Regions from separate parts of the Aeromonas salmonicida genome, predicted to be linked through region 2. Evidence: riboswitches for the same ligand, from Rfam matches in the RefSeq annotation. Region 2 holds a riboswitch; each other region holds the start of a gene.
The links. Region 2 has a riboswitch for cyclic di-GMP ahead of ONZ54_RS17735 (glycosyl hydrolase family 18 protein). Riboswitches for the same ligand answer to the same signal wherever they lie in the genome.

Region 1: it holds a riboswitch for cyclic di-GMP, as region 2 does, so the genes downstream of both, ONZ54_RS05030 (glycosyl hydrolase family 18 protein) here and ONZ54_RS17735 (glycosyl hydrolase family 18 protein) in region 2, are expected to answer to the same signal.
Region 3: it holds a riboswitch for cyclic di-GMP, as region 2 does, so the genes downstream of both, ONZ54_RS19980 (hypothetical protein) here and ONZ54_RS17735 (glycosyl hydrolase family 18 protein) in region 2, are expected to answer to the same signal.

Annotation. Positions count from the first base shown of each region.
Region 1 covers NZ_CP110645.1:1,009,812-1,013,089, reverse strand. Annotated here, with positions in the region: gene ONZ54_RS05030 (glycosyl hydrolase family 18 protein) at 1-1,615, opposite strand, end outside; cyclic di-GMP riboswitch class I at 1,731-1,816, opposite strand; gene ONZ54_RS05025 (ExeM/NucH family extracellular endonuclease) at 2,113-3,278, shown strand, end outside.
Region 2 covers NZ_CP110645.1:3,824,554-3,827,831, reverse strand. Annotated here, with positions in the region: gene ONZ54_RS17740 (hybrid sensor histidine kinase/response regulator) at 1-1,649, shown strand, start outside; cyclic di-GMP riboswitch class I at 1,823-1,910, shown strand; gene ONZ54_RS17735 (glycosyl hydrolase family 18 protein) at 2,022-3,278, shown strand, end outside.
Region 3 covers NZ_CP110645.1:4,287,179-4,290,456, forward strand. Annotated here, with positions in the region: gene ONZ54_RS19975 (fimbrial protein) at 1-378, opposite strand, end outside; cyclic di-GMP riboswitch class I at 1,301-1,387, shown strand; gene ONZ54_RS19980 (hypothetical protein) at 1,476-1,808, shown strand; gene ONZ54_RS19985 (collagenase) at 2,318-3,278, shown strand, end outside.

The DNA.
Region 1 (3,278 bases), 2.1 Mb from region 2:
CACCGTGGAAGTCATAGGTCATCAGGTTGACGTAATCCAGATACTGGGTGACCTGGAAGTTCTCCATGCCGCGCAGCAGGTAGGCTGACGCCGGTGAGGCTATGGTCAGCATGTACTTGCGCCCATCCTCGGTCCCGGCATTGTCGAGCCGCGCCCGTAGGGTCTTCATCAGCACCTCGTAGTTGGCAAACAGCTTGGCACGGCACTGGTTGGAGAGCGGGAAGTCGTTGGGGTTGCCCGCATCCTTCATGGAGGTGGGGTACTCGTAGTCCACATCCACCCCATCGAAACCGTACTGGCGGATAAAGCTCACCGCCGAATCGGCAAAGGCGTTGATGCCGGCTGTATTGACCGAGCAGTCGCCCTTGGTGGTGGCGGTGTAGAAGCCGCGGGTATCGGCCCAGCCTCCGACCGAGATAAGGGTCTTCACGTCCGGATACTGCTTCTTGTACTTGGAGATCAGGTTGAAGTGGCCCTGATAGGCGAATTCGGGATCCATCTCGGCGCCCGGCACCCCATCCCAGGTCAGCTTGGTGGCTGCATCATCCACCTTGATCTGGTGACTCTGCTCGTCCACCGCCGCGAAGGCGTAGTTGATGTGGGTGAGCTTGTCCCAGGGGATGTCGTTCACCAGGTAGGCGGGCAGGCCATTCTTGCCAGTGCGCCAGGAGGTGAAGTAACCGATCACCCGGCGGGCGTGGTCATCCCCCATGCACTCGTAACCGTCCGGGCGATAGATCTGGCGAATGTCACAAGAGAGGTTGCCACCTGTGGGCGGCAGCGCCGCCTCTTCCACCTGCACATCGACCTGGGCAGACTCGCCCACCAGATTTTCCTTGTCGGTCGCTACCAGCTTGAGGGCGGCAGCCCCCTTGCTCTGGGGCGTCCAGCTCACCTGCCAGGGGGCGCTGGTATCTTCGCCCACCTTCTTGCCATCTACGTAGAGCTCGACCCTGGCCACGTCATTGTTGGCATCGGTCACATTGCCACTGACCGCCACGCTGCGCCCCAGGGTTACCTTGGCGCCGTTGGCCGGGCTGCTGATGCTCACCCCGGGCGCCTCTGGCGCGACCACGGCGTTGACGCTGAAGCTGGCATCCGCCTCGCTCAGCACAGTGCCATCCTTGTCCAACCCACGAGATTTGAGTTGATGGGGGCCGACACCGGTAGCGACCCAGCTGGCCGACCAGGGGGCCCCGCTGCTCACCGCCACCGGCTGACCATCGATCAGATACTCGACCTTGACCAGGGCGCTGCTGTTGCCGCTCAGGGTGACCGCAAGGGCCACGGGTACACCTTCGTTGAAAGCGCTACCAAGAGCGGGCGAACTGATTGCCAGCCCAAGGCCCGGAGTCGTGCCGCCGTCGTTGAACAGCTTCCAGGCATCGGCCCAGACAGCACCCACACCGGGGGCATAGTGATAGGGGGATGCCCCGCACCAGCCGGAGTAGGGAAATTCTTTGCATTCGTAGAGAGCGCCTGCGTTGCTGACCACATCACCAGCCTTGTAAGCGGTGCCGGCCTGATAGGCGGGATAAGCGGCTTGTGCCCAAGCGGGCATGGCAGCCAGGGCCACCAGCATGGCAAGCCTGCTGGGCCTTAAGGTCTGTTGCATATTGTTATCTTCCTTGTTTTGTCTTGGCATTGGTCACCAGGGCAAAGAACAAGCGCAACCGGCGTGATGGGAGCAGACAACTGGCAATGGACGTGCCACAAACACCACCTTCACCCTGGGAAGCCCCGCTATCTGGATCGACTGATCTGGAGACCGGAGGCATTGCGTCCCGGCATTTCGACCGGTTTGCCCTTTACCTGGGTTCCGTGAGGAACAAGCCGAGTATAGGAATCAACCAGCAGAGTCTCAATCTTCATTCTCGAAGAAAAATATGTGGATGCAAGCCAGATCACACTTTCCCGAGAACAGTGAATTAATGATTTTGTCATTAATTTCATAATGTTAGTCAGGTCAAAAAAACCAGCACTGCCCTCATTTGCATCCCGGTAATGTGCGTTGGCTCACTGGTATGACGTGCCAGAAATGTGACAATGCGCGCCCTTGGTCAAGGTGCCAAGGCTATGGAAACACTGGCAAAAAATAAAAAAGGAACCGTTATGAAAAGAACACGTACCCTGCTGTCGCTGGCCGTGGGGTTTGCACTCGCGTCCCCGTCCGTCCATGCCGCCAGCTTCAGCTGCCCGGCTGACAGTGCCCTCACCCCCATCCCCGTCATTCAGGGCATTGGTGGCAAGAGTCCCCTCATCCCCGATGGCAAGTTCGAAAGTGCGCAGAGCGTCACGGTCAAGGCGGTGGTCACGGCACTTGGTGAGAGTCTCAACAAGGGTTTCTACCTGCAGGATCTGCAAGGGGATGACAATCCCCAGACGTCGGATGGCATCTTCGTCTACCTCAACGACAAAAACTTCGCCAGCAAGTACCCGGACATCAAGCCGGGTGCCGAAGTCTGTCTGGAGGCCAAGGTCGAGGAGTACTACAACCACACCCAGCTCAAGCCGGTCGTTGACAGCAGCGCCCCGCGTCTGCAGGTTCTCGCTCAGGGCTCTGTGCCTGCCGCCGTGCCGCTGCGGGTACTGGAAAACGAGACCCTGGCCCGGGCGCTGGAGCGTCACGAAGGGATGCGGGTACGCCTCGATGCTGACAGCGCGCTCAAGGTAAGCCGCAACTTCAGCTATGACTACGCCGCCAAACGCAACAATCTGGTGCTGTCACACCAGGCACCGCTGATGAAGCCGACCCAGCTGCATGCCGCCGACAGCAAGGAAGCAAAGGCGCTGGCCAGGGCCAACGCCCGCAACCGGGTATTCCTCGAGTCTGACTTCAAGGCCGCCGATGGCAAACTGCCCTGGCTGCCAGGCTGGGATCCGGAGCAGGGTTATCTGCGCATCGGCGATGCCCCGGTCAATCTGGATGCGCTGGTGGGCTACAGCTACAACGAATACCGGTTGATAGTGCCGCAGGATCAGGTGATCACCGCCGGCGATCTGCTGCGCACCGGCGATAACGATCGCCAGAGCGCACCGGCCCGTGCCGATGGCACCGATTTGCGTATCGGCAGCTTCAACGTGCTCAACTACTTCACCAGCCACTCCAGCGTGGGGGGGGGCCTCAATGTGCTGTGCAAGGATCAGGCGGATGCGGACAGCGCCAAGGGCTGCAACCGCGGCGCCAAAAACCTGGAGGACTTCCAGAAACAGCGCGCCAAGATAGTCAACGCCATCACTGAGATGGATGCCGATCTGCTCGGCCTGATGGAGATGGA
Region 2 (3,278 bases):
TGGACGAAGCCTCCGACGTGTTTCGCTTCAACCGCGGCCTGCTGCAGGGAGCCATAGAGCACATGGGGCAGGGGATCTCCGTGGTGGACAGAGAGCTCAAGCTGGTGGCCTGGAACCGGCGCTACATAGAGCTGTTCCACTACCCGCCCGGCCTCATCCAGATGGGGCGATCCATCGAGGAGATCATCCGTTACAACGCCGAGCAGGGGCTGTGCGGCCCGGGAGATATCGAGGCCCAGGTGGCACGGCGGGTCGCCTTCATGCAGCGCGGCAGCCCCCACATCTCGGCGCGGGAGCGACCCGATGGCCGGGTGATCGAGATGCAGGGCAACCCCATGCCGGCCGGCGGTTTCGTCATGACCTTTACCGACATCACCCCGTTTCGCGACGCCGAACGGGTGCTGCGGGAAGCCAACGAACACCTGGAGGCGCGGGTGGCCGAGCGTACCCACGAGCTGTCGGAGCTCAACCGCCAACTGCTGCTGGTGAACCAGCAGGTGGAGCGGGCCAACCACTCCAAGAGCCGCTTCCTGGCGGCGGTGAGCCACGATCTGACCCAGCCCCTCAACGCCGCCAAGCTGTTTACCTCTTCCCTGCTGGAGATGCTGCCGCCCCGGGATGAGACGGCCCGCATCGCCCGTCACATCGACGATGCGCTGGGGGCGACCGAGGATCTCATCACGGATCTGCTCGACATCTCGCGGCTCGAGGCGGGCAAGTTCAAGGCCAAAAAGCTCGATTTCGCCCTGCACGACGTGTTCGACAACCTCAAGGCGGAGTTCGGGGTGCTGGCCCAGGCGGGGGGCATTCAGTTCTCGGTGGTGGAGAGCAAGCTGGCTGTGTACAGCGACGTGCGTCTGTTGCGACGGGTGCTGCAAAACTTCCTCACCAATGCGTTTCGCTACAACCCGGGCGGCCGTGTGCTGCTCGGTTGTCGCCGTCTGGGGGACAAGGTGCGCATTGAGGTGTGGGACAACGGTCCCGGCATACCGCTCGACAAGCAGGAAGCGATTTTCGACGAATTTTCCCGCCTCGATCACTCCCGCACCGCCAAGGAGCAGGGATTGGGTCTGGGGCTCGCCATCGCCCGCGGCATCGCCCTGGTGCTGGGCCACAACCTGACCCTGCGCAGCTGGCCGGGGGCGGGATCCGTGTTTGCCATCACCCTCAATCTGGCGACCCGCCCTGTTGCAACGACGCAAGTGGCGGCGCCCGCCCTGCGGGACAGCCAACTGGAAGGCGTTCGGGTGCTTTGCATCGACAACGAGGGCGACATTCTCATCGCCATGCACTCCCTGCTGGGGCGCTGGGGCTGCGAGGTGGTGTGTGCCCAGAGCCAGGCTCAGGCGGAGGATCTCATCGCCGGCGGTTTCCTGCCGCAGCTGGTGCTCTCCGATTACCACCTGGATGACGGCAAGACAGGGTTGCAGGCCCTGCACATGCTGCGCCTCGCCCATGGCAACGACATTGGCGGCATCATCATCAGTGCGGATCGCAAGAGCGAGTTGCAGGCGCAGATCCGTGAACACGGCTACGGCTACATCAGCAAACCGGTCAAACCGCTCAAGTTGCGTGCGCTGATGAACAGCATATTGCGGCCTGCCAAACTTGATGATGATCACGAAACAAGTAATTCGTCTGATTTTTAATCTCAGCCCCGAGACGTCAAGATCGGCGCTTTCTTACACAACAAAGCGTCTTTTCTTCTCGTTTGGGGCTATTTTCCGATAAAAAGTGGCTTATTAATAACCTGCCAGGGGTTTGCCCTTCCTCGTTTAACTCCTTATATTCAACCGGCGATTATTTTTTGTCGCAAATCAAGTTGTGCAAAAGGCAAACCGGACGAAAGTCCGGGACGCAAAGCTTCCGGTCTAAGGGTCAGCAGTACCTAAGATAGCGGGGCCACCACAGGTTGTTTCGTCCATGGGCCAAGCCATGGCGCGATGTTGTCTGCGTTACCTGTCTGGTTGGCGTTGCCTTTTTCGTTGTTAATTCCAAGAACGAAATAAGGATATTCAACTATGTTAAGTCCAAAACCCTCAGTACTGGCGTTGTTGGTCGGGGGTCTGTGTGCCTCCTCTGCCTTCGCTGCCGCCCCCGGCAAACCCACCATCGGCTGGGGCGAAACCAAGTTCGCCATCGTCGAAGTCGATCAAGCCGCCACCTCCTACAACAAACTGGTCAAGGTACATGCCGATGGTGCGCCGGTCAGTGTGAGCTGGAATCTCTGGTCCGGTGATGTCGGCCAGACCGCCAAGGTACTGCTCGATGGCCAGGAGGTGTGGTCCGGCGCCGCGTCAGCCTCCGGCACCGCCAACTTCAAGGTGACCAAGGGGGGCCGCTACCAGATGCAGGTGGCCCTGTGCAATGCCGATGGTTGCACTCTCTCCGACAAGAAAGAAATTCTGGTGGCCGACACCGATGGCAGCCATCTGGTGCCGCTCAAGGCACCGTTGCAGGAGAACAACAAACCTTACGCCAACAAATCCGGCAAGGTGGTGGGGGCCTACTATGTGGAGTGGGGCGTCTATGGCCGCAAGTTCACCGTGGACAAGGTCCCGGCCCAGAACCTGACTCACATTCTTTACGGCTTTACCCCCATCTGTGGTGGCAATGGCATCAACGACAGTCTCAAGTCCATCTCCGGCAGTTTCGAGGCGCTGCAACGCTCCTGCGCTGGGCGGGAGGACTTCAAGGTCTCCATCCACGATCCCTGGGCTGCCATCCAGATGGGGCAGGGCAATCTCACCGCTTATGACGAGCCCTACAAGGGCAACTTTGGCAACCTGATGGCGCTCAAGAAGGCCTATCCGGACCTGAAAATTCTCCCCTCCATCGGCGGCTGGACCCTCTCCGACCCCTTCTTCTTCTTTGGTGACAAGACCAAGCGCGACACCTTCGTCGCCTCGGTGAAAGAGTACCTGCAAACCTGGAAATTCTTCGACGGGGTGGACATCGACTGGGAGTTCCCGGGTGGCCAGGGAGCCAACCCGGATCTTGGCAATGCCTCCGATGGCGAGACCTATGTGCTCTTGATGAAGGAGCTGCGCGCCATGCTCGACGAGCTGAGCGCAGAGACGGGCCGCACCTACGAGCTCACCTCCGCCATCAGTGCTGGCGATGACAAGATTGCCAAGGTGGATTATCGCGCCGCCCAGCAATACATGAATCACATCTTCCTGATGAGCTACGACTTCAACGGCGCTTGGACCAACACCGAGCTGGGGCACCAGACCGCCTTGTATGACGCTAGCTGGGATCCCGATACCCGCTACACC
Region 3 (3,278 bases), 460 kb from region 2:
ACCACCCGGAGCAGTCATCTTGATACCAGCACCTTTAGCTTGACCACCACCGATAATCAGCAGGCTCGGATCAATACTATCTTTGATGCCACTGAAGGTGACTTTTACAGCATCTTCATCAGGAGTGATTTCACAGTTCAGCAGTTTGATGCTGAACGGCTTGGAGTTGGACTCACCACCTTTGACCAGCTCTTTGGTGCTGATCTGGCCCATTTCAACAACCTGGTCAACAGACTCGGGAGCAACGGAGCAAGGGGCATTGATAATTTCACCGTTAAAGGTGACTTTACCTGAACCAGCACCGCCGGCAGCAACAGCAGAGCCGCACAGCAGCATGGAACCAACACCCATAGCAACCAAAATTTTATTAGCGTTCATTCTTTATACCTACATTAACGTGTGTTTTATCTCATTACCTAAACCATGCTGGAGTCACAGTGTTAAATAATGAGACGATATGCCACACAGCTACTCTTGCATGACTTTTTCTTCATTAAGCCGGTGAAGATATGAGCCAGACAATCAGTTGCTCTGTGTATGTCCAATTTTATCAAGCCAAGGCAGAAGACCGTATCAAAGGCAGTTCCCGCTACCTTTTATATCTGCACGAATACATATCCATGTAAGCCGTGTAGAAATACTGCTTTCAACCTTTGCTTGGGAAACAAATTAACGACGTATTTGATGCACATCAAATACATTTTGATTTTTATAAATCTTTTTTTAAACACTTTAAAATCATACACTTACAATCGCAACGGAACACATTGAAATAACAAAACACCATTATCAGCACTGTATTGAACATTGGCGATATTAAATTAACCAATAACCTAATCACACCACAAACCAAATTAACAAAAAACCAACATTGAGCACGATAAATATACTCTCCTGGCCATGTTTCTGATCACGTTCAGGCAATCAGGCAATCAGGCAATCAGGCAATCAGGCAATCAGGCAATCAGGCAATCAGGCAATCAGGCAATCAGGCAATCAGGCAATCAGGATTATCTGAAGCTGCCTGTGATGCACAAGAGGTCACACCTTGCTCTCACGGCAGGGATAACATTCAAAGTTTCCATGTCAAATAACATTGGCTTTAAAACATCCGCAGTTGTTGGCTCACTCTTCACAGGCATTCATAATAATAAATTTAATTGGAAGGAAATAAAATATCATCAATATGGGACCGGCATATTTCCCCACCAATACTAATCGACACTTGTGAGGTGTGACTTATATCCCATCTTTTTTTATAGCGATTGATTTCTCAAAGTGGGGTGTTATCATCCGGACATAGAGTAAAGGGCAAACCGATCGAAAGGTCGGGACGCAAAGCCACCGGTCTAAGGGTGTAGATACCTAAGACAGCGGAGCTGCCAACTGAGAAGAGTGATGTCATGATCTGAATGCCATTCTCTTTGATTGCGTTGCCCTTTTCGTACAACGACATGTGACGAAAAGGACATAAAATGAACACTTGCATCCCCTCCACCGGTTCTGTCCGCAAAAGCATTATCCGTTGCGCCTCCTCAGCCGCCACCGCCTTGCTGCTTGGTGCTGCACTGTTGCCCGCTACCGCGTCGGCTTACGATGGCACAGTGACCCTGACTGGTACCATTTATGAATCACCCTGTGACTTTTCTGACAACAGCGTGACCTGCTATTCCGGCGCACAGCGCCAAACCCTGGATTTGGCCAGCCTGCGACAAACTGGCAGCCTCAACGCCATCAATGGCACCCTGAATTACAAGCTGTCAGAAGGCAGCAATAGCATGGCCATAGTGACCGTCAGTTACCTCTAGTTTCCTCCTGAGCCTGGCTCAGGATTGCTTGAGGATCAGGGCCGGCATACCGATTGGTTTGTCGGCAGCCTGTCTTGGCCACTGGCAAAGCAACCTCTGTTGCCTTTGTGTCGCGTCCCTCTTGTCAGTCTCGGTTGCCCCTCTGCTCCGCGTCCTCTCGACCTGTTCCCCTTCCCTATCCACCCTTTCCTGGGTCACAGCATCATGACCACATAAACGCCTGGCGATCGCCAGCACAGAGCCTCCATACCATTCGGACATGAGGCACACCTGCCCACGGCACAGCAAACCTCAAACGAGAGCTGGATCACATTCACAGCGTGGAGGCTTAGATCCCCCCCAGATGGCAGATGAGTCCTTGCTATCACTGCAGCCCCCAATGAGACTCAATGTGTTTTGATAGATGCTAAATAAATGATTTATATGGCCTGATTGGTGAGTTGATACCCTTTTGGAACTTAGTACATTGCCCGCGATAACCACGCAGACTCTCATCCAAAGGGATAAAAATGAACAATCTGGGTACAAGGTTGCTGCTTCTGGCAGCACCGGGCCTGCTCGCCACCTCGGCGCTGGCCAATTACTCCCCCACCGACTGGCAAGCATACCGGCTGAACGGTGAATCGAGCCGCCAGCTGAGCGATCGCGTCACCGAAGTCACCTACGAGCTCAGCGCCCGCAATGACGATGCCCCCTATCAGCAACTGCGCGTCTATCGCCGCTTCGACTGGAACGATAGCGACCTCAGTGCTCTGGCGGAGCAAGTCTGCGGCGAGCCGCAGCTCAGGATTGAGCAGGGCTGGCAGATCCGTTACCTCAGCTGCGAGCAGGTGGTGCCGGCAGGCAAGGCCATCCCGGCCAGCAGCTATGACTATGGTTACGGCATGGAGCAGGGCCGCTGGGAGCCATTGATCGGCACCCCGACCGCACCGCGCCAGGATCGTATGCCGCTGGTCGAGCGCATCATACTGGGTCACAGCGAGCAGGAGCTGGATCGCTGCGAGCTCAACGCCCAGGGCCGCTGCGCCGAGCAGGTTTGGCAATATCAGCCGCAAAACTGGCAGCAACTCAGCGTGCTGGAAGAGACCCCCAACGAGCGGGATGGCCGCCTCGAGCAGATCTTCTTCCGCCTGCAACCCGTGCCAGGCAGTCAGGCTGCCAGCCAGGTGAGCGAGATCCACGTATGGCGCAAGTACAGCTGGCAGCTGGATGAAACCAAAACCCAGCAGGAGTGCGATGAACCCCAGACCCGCCAGGAAGGGGACAAGACCATCAGCTATCGGGTTTGCCGCCAGACCCTGCCCGCCGGCAGCGAGGTGCAGGTAGTACTGAAAGACACCGGCTATCAATACCCGGTCGGTGGCAGCGAATGGCAGACACTGCCGGAAACCGACGAGTGGCAAGAGAGCCGGGTGCTCAATCGCCCCATAGTGCTGGCCAGCAAGGAGGAGCAGCTCGACTGCCGTCGCG